DNA from 3 places in the Vreelandella sp. 2A-K22 genome. Region 2 is predicted to be linked to each of the others. Evidence: riboswitches for the same ligand, from Rfam matches in the RefSeq annotation. Region 2 holds a riboswitch; each other region holds the start of a gene.
What was found. A riboswitch is a leader RNA that binds a small molecule or an ion and turns the genes downstream of it on or off. The one in region 2 is predicted to bind thiamine pyrophosphate.

Region 1: another riboswitch for thiamine pyrophosphate. It lies ahead of tenA (thiaminase II); the one in region 2 lies ahead of ACW17M_RS02930 (NUDIX hydrolase).
Region 3: another riboswitch for thiamine pyrophosphate. It lies ahead of thiM (hydroxyethylthiazole kinase); the one in region 2 lies ahead of ACW17M_RS02930 (NUDIX hydrolase).

The regions. Positions count from the first base shown of each region.
Region 1 is NZ_JBSUGC010000006.1:245,185-250,179, forward strand. It holds gene ACW17M_RS10585 (ABC transporter permease) at 1-255, shown strand, start outside; gene ACW17M_RS10590 (class II aldolase/adducin family protein) at 409-1,176, opposite strand; gene ACW17M_RS10595 (NAD(P)-dependent oxidoreductase) at 1,230-2,186, opposite strand; TPP riboswitch at 2,400-2,562, shown strand; gene tenA (thiaminase II) at 2,651-3,334, shown strand; gene thiC (phosphomethylpyrimidine synthase ThiC) at 3,366-4,995, shown strand, end outside.
Region 2 is NZ_JBSUGC010000002.1:134,093-139,087, reverse strand. It holds gene pgi (glucose-6-phosphate isomerase) at 1-94, opposite strand, end outside; gene cmoA (carboxy-S-adenosyl-L-methionine synthase CmoA) at 254-997, shown strand; gene cmoB (tRNA 5-methoxyuridine(34)/uridine 5-oxyacetic acid(34) synthase CmoB) at 1,000-2,028, shown strand; TPP riboswitch at 2,151-2,254, shown strand; gene ACW17M_RS02930 (NUDIX hydrolase) at 2,312-2,875, shown strand; gene ACW17M_RS02925 (thymidylate synthase) at 2,939-3,910, shown strand; gene ACW17M_RS02920 (class I SAM-dependent methyltransferase) at 3,954-4,688, shown strand; gene ACW17M_RS02915 (zinc metallopeptidase) at 4,840-4,995, opposite strand, start outside.
Region 3 is NZ_JBSUGC010000016.1:148,010-153,004, reverse strand. It holds gene ampC (class C beta-lactamase) at 1-54, shown strand, start outside; gene ACW17M_RS20495 (cupin domain-containing protein) at 246-911, shown strand; gene ACW17M_RS20490 (DUF6164 family protein) at 908-1,276, opposite strand; gene gloA (lactoylglutathione lyase) at 1,286-1,822, opposite strand; gene ACW17M_RS20480 (hypothetical protein) at 2,067-2,411, shown strand; TPP riboswitch at 2,466-2,564, shown strand; gene thiM (hydroxyethylthiazole kinase) at 2,588-3,397, shown strand; gene thiE (thiamine phosphate synthase) at 3,387-4,019, shown strand; gene ACW17M_RS20465 (LysR family transcriptional regulator) at 4,016-4,936, shown strand.

The DNA of each region.
Region 1 (4,995 bases), on a different contig from region 2:
AGCCGTGTCTGGTTTCCGCGTGCTGTTCATCGTGCTCTACCAACGCTGACGGGCGAGATCATCCTGCAACTGAAATCCACACCGCTGGTTGCCACCATCACCGTGATGGACTTGTATGCCGTCATCACCCAGGTACGCCAGACCACTTACCTGACTTACGAACCGTTACTCTTCCTGGTCGCCGTCTACCTCTGCCTGAGCGGCGTCTTGATCGTTGGGCTGCGCTGGCTGGAAAACCGCGTACCACAACACTAATGGTCACGGGCCTGTGCGAGCATCACGTTTATTAACGCTAATTCAGGACGTGGCACAACCAAAAAGGGGCCGTCCAGTGGCCCCCTTTTGCTTGTGTAGATATTCGTATAGTTCTGATACTGGCTTGCTTGCCGTGCTGGCAACCGCGCCAATTTAGTCTTTGTAGCTTGGATCCAGCGCCTCAAGCGTGCGCAGGTGCGCGGCCCATTCGAGTTCAAGATCGCCGTCTTCATGAATAGTCTGGTCGTATTGGCGCGCCACGTGCCGCGCCACCTCTTCTGGCACCAGCCGTAAGGGCTGGCCAGTAGACTGCGCCGCCACCTGTAGCTCACAGGCACGCTCAAGATAAAACATATTGTTGAACATCTCTGCAGCCGACGCACCGGTCGTCAGCAGGCCATGGTTACGCAACACCAGCGCCGGGTTGTCGCCAAGGCTTGCCACTATTCGCTCACGCTCAGCCAGATCCAGGGCAATGCCTTCATAATCGTGGTAAGACACCCGTTCGTGAAACTGCAGCGCAATCTGGTTAAGCCGTGTTTCAAGGCCCGACTCCAGCGACGACACCGCCACGCCAGCGCGCGTGTGGGTATGCATCACCCAGGCCGCATGGTGGCTAGCAGTATGAATCGCGGAATGGATGGTGAAACCAGCCGGATTCACTTGTTCTGGGCTGTTATCAATCTTATGGCCATCAACGTCAATCTTCACCAGCGAAGAAGCCGTAATCTCCTCCCAACGCCAACCGTAAGGGTTGATCAGGAAACGTCCCTTCTCACCAGGCACCCGCGCGGTAATATGAGTGTAGATCAGATCCGTCATGCGATAGTGGGCGGCCAGACGATAGCAGGCTGCCAGCGCGATGCGGGTTTCTTGTTCGGCGTTGCTCGTCGTGGTGCGTTGAGACTTATCGAGACTCATCAGGTGTTCCTTTGCAGCAAAGTGATTGTCATGCAACGTGGTTAGCGTTTACGTCAGTAACCGCGCGCCCGATCAACGCCCATGGCAAGCGGCTGCCCATCGCGAAGGGCGCGGGCGGTGTCGACAACCTGCCCTGCGACCACCTCTGGCAACGAATCACTGGCAATGTGTGGTGTGATGCGCAGGCACTCATGCTGCCAGAAGGGATGATCCGCAGGCAGCGGCTCTGCACGGAACACATCCAGGCTCGCCCCACCCAAATGGCCGTGTTCGAGCGCTAGGAGAAGATCGTCCTCGACCAAGTGCTCACCCCGACCGATCTGCACCAACCAAGCGTCTTTGGCGAGCTTCGCGAACAGCGCCTTGTTAAGCACGTTTTCAGTGGTAGCCGTCAGTGGCAGCACATTGATCAGATAATCGGCGCCATCCGCTGCCGCCATGACAGCCCCGTCACCTGTCAGATAGGTCACGCCTTCAACCGGCGCTTGTGGCTCGCTGCGGCAGGCTACGTGTACAGAAAAGCCAAGCGCGGCCACCGCTTTCACCACGGCGCGCCCCATGGTGCCGTGTCCCAGCACCGCCACCTTTCTTGATGCTGGCGCGCGCATCGTCAATGGCGCCCAATGCGCCTTGGCAGCATTTTGCTCCAGGGTGGTGAACTCACGCTCACGATGGAGCACCTCATGCGCGGCAAAACCCGCCATCAAGTCGGCCTGATGTGGATCCCGCACCCGGGCGATATGTACTTCATCGCTCAGGCCAGGATGCGCCAGCAGGGCATCAACACCGGCACCGATAGACATCGCCAGCTCAAGATTAGGATAGCTCTCGAAAGCCTTGTCATTGGGCAACCAGCAGATCGCAAAACGCACATCTTCGGGGTTATCGATCTCATGGGGATGGCGCAGGACGACATCACTCGCTTCATCGCGCAAGGCGTTACCATAAATGGCATCAAGGTCGAGCGAATCACTGAGATAGACGCCTAAAATCGAGTTCGTGTTGGTCATGCAACTTCCTACGGTTCACATTCGAAATAGCAGTGGCTGTAAAACAGCCACTTGTTACTCAACTGTATAATAATTCACGTACCGATGCCATGAAACGCCATTACAGCACCTAAACTCTCATCGCTGTAATGATGCTAATAAATTGTTTCCCGATAACTTTCCATGTCATACACCCTTGCATCTCCCTCACCCGCCTCCTACACTCCACCAACGAACAGCTTGACGGGGTGCCGGTGAAATCCGGCTGAGATGGCGCAGGGCGTAGCAATTAATGCTGCCGAGCGCTGATCCCGCAGAACCTGATCCGGCTAATGCGCTGCTACTTACACAAGTTCGCAGCGAGGGTACCGGCGTAGGGATCAAGCGATGGCCACGGCTGCTCTCTCACGATCGCACGCCGCCCTTCTGCGCCACTCCCTCGATCTTTTTCGCCCGCCCTCCGGATCATTACCACCGGAGGAGTCATGGGCTACCGCTTTACTGATCTCACTACCGCTTGCCAGAAAGATTGGCGCGCCTATATTGAGCACGATTTTGTGCGCCAGCTAGGCACCGCCACGCTGCCCGGGGCGTCGTTTCGCCACTATTTAAAGCAGGACTACCTGTTTTTGATTCACTTCGCCCGCGCCTATGCGCTGGCTGCCTACAAAAGCCCCACCCTCGCCGATCTTCGCCAAGCCCATGAAGGCTTGAAAGCCATTGTGGATGTGGAGCTGGGCCTGCACGTGGGCTTTTGTCAGGAGTGGGGGATTTCCGAGCAAGAACTGGAGGAGCTTCCCGAAGCCAGAGCGACGCTTGCCTACACCCGCTATGTGTTAGATACCGGCAACCGCGGCGACCTGCTGGATTTGCACGTGGCGTTGGCCCCCTGCCTGGTGGGCTACGGCGAAATCGCCAACTGGCTAAACGCCCAGCCTTCCACCCTGCGCGGCGCACAAAACCCTTACGACGCCTGGATAGCCATGTACGAAGGCGAGGAGTTTCAGGCCGCCATGCAGGCGGAGCTTGAATGGCTGAATATCCGCCTTGCCGACATTACCCCCGCCCGCTTTGCCGAACTGAGCAAGATCTTCCGCGACGCCACCCGCCTGGAAATCGACTTCTGGCAGATGGGCCTAGAGCTGATAGACCAAGACCTCACCCACTAATTCAGCAAAACAACACAAGGAAACAACCGTAATGACTAAGACCGTAACAAGCAAAACCAGCCACTTTTTAGCCGAAACCGCCCAGGTCGATGCCGCCGCCATTGCGCCGCTGTCCGGCTCACGTAAGGTATATATCGAAGGTTCGCGCCCGGATATCCGTGTGCCGTTCCGGGAAATTTCACTGTCGCCGACCAAAACCACCGGCATTGATGAAGAGAACCCGCCACTGCTGGTGTACGACACTTCAGGCCCCTATAGCGATCCGGATGCTAACAATGACCTGCGCCGCGGTCTGCCGGAACTACGCCGAGCCTGGATTGAAGAGCGTGACGATACCGAATTTCTATCAGGCCCCACGTCTGATTACGGCAACCGCCGCGCCAACGACCCGACGCTTGCCCAGCTGCGCTTTGATCTAACCCGCACACCACGCCGAGCAAAACCGGGCAAGAACGTGACCCAGCTGCACTACGCCCGCCAGGGCATTATCACCCCGGAAATGGAGTTTATCGCCTTGCGCGAAAACCAGCGCCGTCAAGCGCTAGGTACCGCTGAAGTAGAGCGCATTCTGGGCCATCAGCACAAAGGCCAGAGCTTTGGCGCCAGCCTGCCGGAAGAAATCACCCCTGAGTTTGTGCGTGATGAAGTCGCCAGAGGGCGGGCGATTATTCCCAATAACATCAACCACCCAGAAAGCGAGCCGATGATTATTGGCCGTAATTTCCTGGTCAAAATTAACGGTAATCTGGGTAACTCAGCGGTGACTTCTTCTATCGAAGAGGAGGTGGATAAGATGACCTGGGGCATCCGCTGGGGCGCGGACACCATTATGGATCTCTCCACTGGGCAGAACATCCACGAAACCCGCGAGTGGATTTTGCGCAACTCTCCGGTGCCGATTGGCACAGTGCCTATCTATCAGGCGCTGGAAAAGGTCAAAGGCGTGGCCGAAGACCTCACCTGGGAAGTCTTCCGCGATACGCTGATCGAGCAGGCCGAACAGGGCGTGGACTACTTCACCATTCACGCGGGCGTACTGCTGCGCTATGTACCGCTCACCGCCAAGCGGGTCACCGGCATTGTCAGCCGCGGCGGCTCGATCATGGCCAAATGGTGTTTGTACCATCACCAGGAGAGCTTCTTGTACACCCACTTCGAGGAGATCTGCGAGATCTGCAAGCAGTACGATGTGGCGTTCTCCCTCGGTGATGGCCTGCGTCCTGGCTCAGTGGCCGATGCCAATGACGAAGCACAGATGGCGGAGCTAAAAACCTTGGGCGAGCTGACCCATATTGCCTGGAAGCACGATGTGCAGGTGATGATCGAAGGCCCCGGCCACGTGCCCATGCACCTGGTGAAAGAGAACATGGATAAGCAGTTGGAATACTGCGACGAAGCGCCCTTCTATACCTTAGGCCCGCTGGTAACCGATATAGCCCCCGGCTACGACCACATTACCTCGGGCATTGGGGCGGCGATGATCGGCTGGTTTGGCTGCGCCATGCTCTGCTACGTCACCCCCAAAGAGCACCTGGGCCTGCCCAATAAAGACGACGTCAAAACCGGCATCATTACCTACAAGATTGCTGCCCACGCGGCGGATCTCGCCAAGGGCCACCCTGCAGCACAGCGGCGGGATAATGCACTCTCTAAGGCGCGCT
Region 2 (4,995 bases):
TTTTCAAGTGGACGTGCTGCAGCGTTTCAGCGTGATGCTTTAACGTTTGCCATGCCGGTAACGTATCGGGTGTAGCGCTTGATGCTGAGACCATTTAGTTTCTCCAGTGGCGTCGATCCTTGCAGCGGGGTTCATTAAACAGGTTAATAACCTTAAACAGGGCTGTTCTAAACGAGTCTGTGCTAGACAGGCCTGTTCTAGTCAATTAAGGGCGCGTAAACTAGCACGCCTTTTCCATGATCCCGGCTTGCCCATGAGTGATGCATCTTACCGTGACGCTATCTTTTCGACACCCCTTGACCGAGTAGCGCGGTTCTCTTTCGACGAAAAGGTGGTCGCCTGTTTCCCTGACATGATCCGCCGATCGGTACCCGGCTACGGGCAAATTCTCGGCATGTTGAGCTTAATTGCCCAGCGCCACCTGCGCCATGGCGCCCATGTCTATGATCTAGGCTGTTCGCTGGGCGCTTCCGGCCTTGCGCTGGCAGGGGCGCTGGCGCCTGACGCCTTTCGCTATACGGGCGTTGACCTATCGCCCGCCATGGTCGCCCAGGCTCGGCAAACCTTTGCTGACGAGTGCCCAGCGTACGCTATGCAGGTCGAAGAAGCCGACATTCGTACCCTAGAGTATGCGTCTTCGGGCATGATCATTCTCAATTTTACCCTACAGTTTCTACCCGCCGCCGACCGCGATGCACTACTGGCGCGGCTTTATGCAGCGCTGGAACCCGGCGGCGTGCTGATTCTCTCGGAGAAAACCGTCGACGCCGACGAGCGCGACAACGCCTGGCGGGTAGAACGCTACCACGATTTCAAGCGCGCCAATGGCTACAGTGATCTGGAAATCAGCCAGAAGCGCACCGCTCTTGAGAACGTACTGGTGCCGGATACCCTCGATGCACTTCATGGTCGTTTGAAACAAGCAGGTTTTCCACGTTCGATGACCTGGTTCCAGTACCTTAACTTTGCCTCGCTGATTGCGTTTAAGGAGGGTTAAAGGTGGCGCCACTACCCGACGATCATCGCGCAATTTATCAGGCGTTTTTAGATCAAGCCACGCTTGATGCCTCGCTAACGCCCTGGCTAGCGAAGCTACCCGAGCAGTTAGCTCACGGGCTTGACCGTAACCGCCACGGCGATTTATCCGCCTGGGAAAAAGCCGTGGCCAAGCTTCCGGCGCTGCCCGCTGAGCGGCGCGTGGATTTAAACAGCGACACCGTCAGCGTTGATCTCGATCTTAGCGATAGCCAGCAGCGCCAGTGTTTTAACCTGCTAAGAAAACTCGCCCCCTGGCGAAAGGGCCCTTTTCAACTGGGTGGCATTCATATTGATACCGAGTGGCGCTCGGACTGGAAGTGGCAGAGAGTGGCTCCCCACTTGGCGCCGCTAAAATACCGTAAGGTACTCGACGTGGGGGGTGGCAGCGGTTACCACGCCTGGCGGATGGCTGGGGCAGGGGCTGCTTTCGTATTAGTAATTGACCCTTCGCCGCGCTTCTACTGGCAATTTCAGGCGGTACGCCACTTCGTCGGCGATACCGATGACGGCAGAACTCAGTTTTTACCAGTGGGTATAGAAGATGTGCCGGAGAACCTGGGCTTTTTCGATACGGTATTTTCCATGGGCGTGCTCTACCATCGCCCAGCCCCGTTGGAACATCTTCAGCAGCTAAAAGCCGCGTTAGTTCCGGGCGGCGAGCTGGTGCTAGAAACCCTGGTAGTCGAAGGCGACGAGCAGACCGTATTTGTGCCCGGCGAACGTTACGCCGCCATGCCCAACGTCTACTTCCTGCCCTCTTCTCAAGCACTCTGCCACTGGCTGGAGCGCTGCGGCTTTACCAACGTGCGCGTGGTCGATGAAGCCGTTACCACGTTAGACGAGCAGCGCTCGACGGAGTGGATGACCTACCAATCGTTGGCTGATTTTCTCGACCCCAACGACCGCACCCGCACCATTGAAGGCTACCCTGCACCGCGGCGGGCGGTGATTTTGGCGAATAAGCCGGGCCAATTAGCCGTTAGCCGTTAGCCGTTAGCCGTTAGCCGTTAGCCAAGTGTGCGAAGAAGGTGTCAAAACCGCCCCGGCGTCCGCCAAGCCGCATTGAATTGCCCCCCCAAATATTGACTTATACTAAAACTCATAGTAACAGTAACTTTTCCGAGGGGTGCCTGTTATTCAGGCTGAGATGGAGTGATCCAAACCCTTTGAACCTGATCCGGCTGATACCGGCGTAGGGACGGACATAAACCATATATGAATCTGTTTTGACACCTACGCCTGTATTATCCGAATCTCAATGCAGGAGTGTATCGTGTCGCAAGGTAACTCAACGCCCGCTAACGCATCTACGCTCAGTAGTACCTCCCCTTTTAACACGTCTGATAAAAACCGCCTGAACTCCGTACTTGCCAAGCCACGCTTGGCAGCAATCGCCGTAACTCTGCGTAATAATGAAGTTCTCCTCGTCCAACGCAGTAAAGAACCTCAACGGGGCACTTGGGGCTTCCCCGGAGGATCAGTGGAACCGGGAGAAAGCCTACATTGTGCAGCAAAGCGCGAATTAATGGAGGAAACCGGTATCACAGCATTGGTAGGACCGTTAATTGATGTAGTAGAAGTAATCGGATATGACCCAGAGGGAAGTCACCACCACTTCGCCTTGGTTGCCCTTTTATGTCACTACGTTGATGGCGAGCTACGGCCTGGTGATGATGCTGCGGACTGCCGCTGGGCGAAAGTTATAAACGGAGAACTCAACTTCAATGAAGCCTTAGCTGATCACGTCGCAGATACTGTCGTGAAAGCCTTTAATTTGCACAGTTTGGCCATCAAAGAAAAATCAAACGCGATTCACGGCTCCAATTCAGCTTTTTAAACTACTCGCCATCATTCGTATCAGCAAAATACGCCTCTTTGCCCACCGAAAGAGATGAATATAATGATGCACAAACATTATACGAATTTCACCAGCCTCTACAGAGATACACTGCATAAAATCTGCTTTGAATATGAATATGTTAACTCACCTAGAGGAAATAAAGAGCGAGAACTCATTGGCTTCAATATCCGACTCGACAATCCTCCTGATCGTTTTTGTCTAAGCAAAATACGCAAACAAAATATTGTTTTTAATTATGCAGAAGCGTTATGGTATTTATCAGGTAAAAACGACTTAGCATTTATTTCCTGGTACGCCCCTTCAATGCAACGCTACAGCCCAGATGGTATAAGCTTACCTGGTACTGGTTACGGAGCTCGTCTTAAAAACTTTGGTGCAGACACGCTCGATCAAATCGAACGAGTGATTGATATCCTTAAAAATGACGATCCCGACAGTAAGCGCGCTGTCCTTCAAATATTTAGTGCGGAAGAAGATCTTTATCGACGCAATATCGACGTTTCATGTACCTTGGGTCTTCAGTTGCTACTCCGCGAAGAAAAGTTGAACATGGTCAGCTATATGCGTGCAAATGATGCCTACGTTGGCATGCTGAACGATATTTTCTCTTTTACTTTCTTGCAAGAGTATATTGCTGCCCGCATAGGCTGCAAAATCGGTCACTACACACATCAAGTTGGTTCTATTCACGTCTATGAAAGCACACATGAGCGTGCGCTTGAACTTTTGAATAGTAATGAAACTATACCCCAGCCAGGCACAGTACCTTTAATGCCAATTGGCACCTCCCCGACGACCATACGCAAACTATTGGAATATGAGTCAGAGATCCGTAGCGGCTTGTTGACGTTTAATGATATGGCTAATCTTAACCTAACGACGTATTGGCGAGATGTGCTGATGTTGTTCTGGATCTATCGCCAAATCAAGATAGGGAATGCGCTGCCTCAAAAGGCGTTAGAGATAATTAACCCCTACTATCAACCGTTTCTTATTAATCGCTGGGGATAGTACAAGCATTCATACATGAGCAAATATTAGGGGATTTATTTTTATGAATACTAATTGGACTGAACAAAATATCGCCGAGCTTTTTGACGCTTATGATGATTGGGTGGAGAATGCTTTTGGCTATCAACCACTCATCGCGGAGTTAACCTGCTCTTATGGCAAGGGAATTAGTGTATTGGACTACGGCTGTGGCAGCGGCAAAGTGTCCAGAAGATTAAGAGACGACGGATTCGACTATGTCACCGGTGTTGACATCTCTCCAACAATGATTGAACAAGCAATATCCGCAGGCACTAACCGTCTTCGCTTTGAGCAAATCCATGGTCCAAATTTGCCATTTCCTGATAACAGTTTTGAAGCTGTCATTAGTTGTTTTCTGTTTATTAACATTCCCGAAAGACGTGAACTAGTACGCATCACTACGGAAGTAATGCGCGTACTTAAACCTGGCGGCTCCTATTACATCCTCGACACTCATCCTCAAACCACCGGAGTCGATTATCCGACCTACCGCAATGGAGAGCATGGTATTTCCTATCAAGACGGAGATAATCGCCCAGTCTACCTCACGATACCGGGAAGGCAGCAACCATTAGAGATTGTCGACAAACAATGGGGTTTATCCACATATCGAAATACATTCGCCGCAGCGGGGCTTTCACTAACCACAGAGCGTAATCTACCATTTGACAATTCGCAGTTGCCAGTTCATACGAATGAATTCCGCACTCTACAGGACACAAAACCCTATATTCTACTGCGCGCCACAAAGCAATAAAGACAGACAATAGGTATTAACTAAGTGCCTATGCAAAAGTAAATCAGGTATAAATATCTAGTAAGCTACTGATTTTTTTTTATAACCTTTAATGCACGAAAAATTATGCATAGACACTTAGTGGCACTGAAAACACAGCTTCAATACACGCTCACCGCCGCAAAATCACCAGCCAGCGCCCCAGGTTCATAACACTGGCCAGCGAGGCGGCCACGTAGGTAAACGCGCAGGCGGTGAGTACGTGCCGGGCACCGGGCATATCGTAAGGCGGGACGTACTCTTTCAAGAGCGGCAGCGCCCGGTTAAA
Region 3 (4,995 bases), on a different contig from region 2:
GCGCGCATCGAAGCTGCACATCATATTCTTACCAAACTGACTGAAGCGCCCTAAGCAAGCAGCCAGACAACCTGATGCCGCCTTCGTGAACTGCACCCCAATCGTTGGATATTCGTCCAATGGTTGGGGTGTTTTTTATGGCGATATAACGAAGATCAAACAACCGAAAGTTGCATTTTTTGCTGTCGATAAGGAGACTAGCACCCTCCCCCGTCACTTACCTTCACTGCGAAGAGCCCTTTCCCATGCGTCTAAACGCCGATTTTAGCCACTTTGCCTGTGTTACCCCGGAAGAGTATCAGTGGGTCGATTCCCCCAGCGCGGGGGTAGAGCGCATGATGTTTGACCGGATTGGTGATGAAGTTGCTCGCGCTACCAGCCTGGTGCGCTACGCCCCCAATACAAAGTTTGAGCGGCATACCCACGGCGGCGGCGAAGAGATTCTGGTATTGGAAGGCGTGTTCGCCGATGAGCATGGGCGCTACGCGGCGGGCAGCTACTTAAGAAACCCCATTGGCACCGGCCATACCCCGCAAATTGGCGAGGAAGGCGCGCTGATATTTGTCAAACTGCACCAGTTTGACCCCAACGACACGCTACAGTTGGCAGTGCCAGCGCATCGGCTGCCCTGGCAGCCTGATCGACGCCCGCGCATTGCCTATAAAATGCTGCACACCTACAAGCAGGAGCGCACCAGCCTGGAGCGCTGGTCGGCGGGCACCTCCATTACCTACCCCACGCTGCTGGGCGGGCTGGAGTTTTTGATTCTGGAAGGCACACTGAGCGATAGCGAACAGAGTTACACGGCAGGCACCTGGTGCCGCTACCCCAGCGGTTCTGCTCCGGCACTTACCGCCGGTGATGATGGCGTCATGATGTACCTCAAACGCGGCCATCTGCCAGCCGCTTAGCTTCGCGACATACCCAGGAACGGCAGCAGCGTAAGGGCGGCAATAAGCCCCACTGCTAGCAGTACTAACACGACCTGCACCGGGTGAGCGGCCAAACGACGCCACAGCGTCTCCGCGTCACCCCGCTCAACCGCCGCCTGATGCTCGCGTTGGGCGCGCTCAAGGCGCTCCGCCTGGTAGGCCTCTAACGCCGCGATGGCAGCGTCGTGCTGATGTGGATTGCGCAGCCAAATCGCGTCAACGCCCAGGCGGAAAAAGCCCGCCTGGGTTTCATAGGTATCAAAGCCATGGGCAGCGAGCAGGTCACGCACCTCCATGGCCTCTTCGTCGGTCACATGGCGCAGCCGGAACAGTAGTTCAGCCATTGGCGTGCCTCAAGAGTCGCTCTTCCCCACCATCAGGTCTGCCTGAATCACTTCGATCCAGTAGCCATCCGGGTCTTTAACGAAGATAACATCTTTCATCTTGCCCTGATCGGAGCGTTTGACGAAGGTGACGTCATGCTCGTCGAACCACGCCTGGGCCGCTGCCAAATCCGGTACGTTGAAGCAGATATGCCCAAAGCCCTGGGGTTCGGCATTGCCATCGTGATAGGCGAAATCTTCCTGGTCTTCAGTCCCCCAGTTGTGGGTCAGCTCCAGCAGCCCTTTCTGGCTAAACGTCCAGGCGGTACGCGCTTGTGCATCGTCCGGAACGCTGTCGCTGGGTTCCAGGTTGGCCAGGAAGTAGAGCGAGAACTGCATCTCTTCGAAATCCAACCGCCGCATCACCTGCATACCAAACACTTTTGAGTAGAACGCCAATGCCTGCTCAGGGTCTTTCACCCGCAGCATGGTGTGGTTTAAACGAAACCCTTGAGTTTGGGGCGGCGTAGCCACGACGCCAGGATGCTGCTCGCCTTGAAAACTCATTTTGCTCTCCTATCGCTGATGTTGATCATTGAATCCATTGAGCTTCACGTACCGCTTACCATGGGGGCTTTATGACCATAATAACAGCCCTTACAAGCACGTAGGCAGTGTCGTATCGAGGTGCCGATAAGCGCACTGGCAATACTAAACAAAAACCCTACACTTATTCTTCATAAGCTTTACAAAAAGCAGTTCCCGCAACATGAGTGATGCCCCACCTTTGAGGCGTCCACAGGAGTTTTCCATGAGTGCGATCGATATGACGCTGGGTGACCACCTGACGCTAAAACAGCTTTCCAATGCGCTTCACAACGGTTTTTCGCCGATTGTTGAAGTCGAGTCGATGGATGGAATCTACAAAGTGCGTTTTCACCATGCTAACGGCGTGTCTGAGCTGAGCGATAACAAGGGCCACGTCAGTACTTTTCTGGGCACGGGCGAAATCCGCGATACCCTGGGCCAACTGGGTTTGACCCACGGCGTGCTAACCTTCGCCGACCAGTGTGGTGACGAGATGATTGGGGTCGAGGGTAAAGCGATGACACCTGATGAAATGCTTACCTACGGTACGCGTATTTCGTTTCGTTAGATTGCTATCGTCCGCATCCGGGGCTTTACAGGGCTACTTCAGGCAAGGATAGTAATCCCTCGACAGGGGCGCCCTCCGTTACGGTTGGGCTGAGAAGCACCCTTTGAACCTGAACCGGATAACACCGGCGTAGGGAGTCGTGGTAACGCTTACCACCTCCCTGCCGGGAGGATGCTATGACCCTACGCCCGCTTGGCGATTACCTTGAGACGCTGCGCTCAGTGACACCGCTGGTTCACTGCATGACCAACTATGTGGCCATGAACAGCACTGCCAACCTGCTGTTAGCCACCGGCGCGTCGCCCGCCATGCTGCATGCGCCTGAAGAAGTGGCTGAATTCACGGCTATCTCCGCGGGGCTGTCGATTAATATCGGTACGATCTCTGCCCACTGGGCTGACGCTATGCTCACCGCCACAGCGACTGCCGATCAGCATGCCATTCCCTGGGTATTAGATCCCGTCGCCGTTGGCGCCACGCGCTATCGCCAAACGCTGTGCGCGAAGCTGCTGGCCGCTAAACCCAGCGTGATTCGTGGCAATGCGTCTGAAATTCTTGCCCTTAACGGTTTAGCTAGCCAAGGCCGCGGCGTGGACGCCACAGCCGCCACCGACCAAGCCGTGGACGCTGCAATAGCATTAGCGCAAAAACACGGCTGTATTGTCGCGATGACCGGTGAAAGCGACTGGGTGACGGACGGCACACAGCACTACCGCATTAACGGTGGCCATCCTTTGATGCCCCGTGTAACAACGCTTGGCTGTGGGCTGAGCGCGCTAGTGGCGGGATTTGTGGCTGCCAACCGCGACGCCCCACTGGGTGCAACGGCAGCCGCGCTGGCCTGCTTTGCGGTCACAGGAGAGCGTGCGGGCAGCCACGCCAACGGGCCTGGTAGCTTTCAAGTGGCACTGCTGGATGCGCTGTATCAACTCACCCCTGACGACCTCACTACTTATGCCCAACTGGAGGCAATCCATGCCGCTTGATCTATCGCTCTACTTGGTCACCGATGCCACGCTCTGCCAAGAGCATGGTTTGGAACAAACGGTTGAGGCAGCGGTAAAAGGCGGTGTCACCATCGTGCAGTTGCGTGACAAGCATGCCAGCGACGAACAGATGATTGCCCAAGCCAAACGGTTAAAAGCGCTTCTGGCGGGCACCGGTATCCCGCTGATCATTAACGACCGTTTGCAGGTGGCACTAGAAAGCCAGGCAGATGGCCTGCATGTCGGTCAGAGCGACGCAGCCGTTCAGCAAGCGCGCCGGGTACTAGGTGAGCAAGCGATTATCGGCCTGTCGATCAATACTATCGCCCAGCTGCAAGTCTCTCCGTTTGAGCTACTCGATTATGTCGGGATTGGTCCCGTGTTTGCCACCGAGAGCAAACAAGATCACGCCCAGCCCATCGGCTTTGGCGGTTTAGCGGCGCTGGTCAAGGCGTGCCCACTGCCCAGCGTGGCCATTGGTGGGCTGAAAGCGGATCATGCGATTAGCGTACAGCGCGCGGGAGCGAACGGTTTAGCGGTGATATCGGCCATTTGTGGCCAGCCCGACCCTTACCAGGCAGCGCGCGCTTTTCAGATTTTCCAAGCCGATTCGGCGTCATGAATCAGTTAGAGCATATCGTCGCTTTTGTGCGGGTAGCCGAGTTGAGTAGCTATACCCGCGCTGCTGAAGCGCTGGATATTTCCCGCACTCGCGTATCCCGCCAGGTCATGGCACTGGAAGAGACATTGGGCGCGCGACTGATACAACGCACCACGCGACGACTACATCTCACTGAGGCCGGAGAACGCTATCTAGTCCGCGCCCAAGGGATACTGCAAGCGCTCGATGAGGCCGCCGCCGAGGTGGGCCAAGGTACCAGCGATGTGCGTGGACGGCTGCGCGTTAATGGGCCGATGAGCTTTGGTACCCGCTACCTAGCGCCGCTCGTCGCCCAGTTTATGCACACCCACCCGGCGCTAGAGGTGCGCCTGGATTTGAACGACCGCCGTGTCGACCTGCTTGAAGAGGGTTACGACGTAGCGATCCGTATCGGCAGCCTGCCTGACTCCAGCCTGGTGGCGCGCCGACTGACGCGGTGCCGCCTACTGTTTTGCGCATCGCCTGAATATCTTGCCAACCACGGTGAACCCGACAGCGTTCAAGCCCTTGCCAAGCACCACTGCCTACGCTACCGCAGCGGCCAACAGAGCGCTGACTGGAAGATTGCCACGCAGTCATTGACGGTCAATGGCCCACTGGAAAGCAATAACGGCGATGTACTCACCCACGCCGCGGAAGCTGGCCTGGGCATCGCTCAGCAGCCCAGCTTTCTGGTCACAGAGAGTATCGCCAGCGGGCGTTTAGTGCCCATCTTGACCAATGAGCCAGCGGTACGGCTCGATGTTCATGCCCTCTACCCCGCCCGGCGCTACCTGCCCGCCAAGGTGGAGCGCTTCATCGACCTGCTCACCGAGGCGTGGGGCGATCCGCCAGTTTGGGAGCAGAACATTGGATTGTCGCCCATTACGCAACAGTGATGTGCAAAATACGCTGATTATCTCGATCTTATCCGGCTGTAAAGTAGCGTCATCAACCA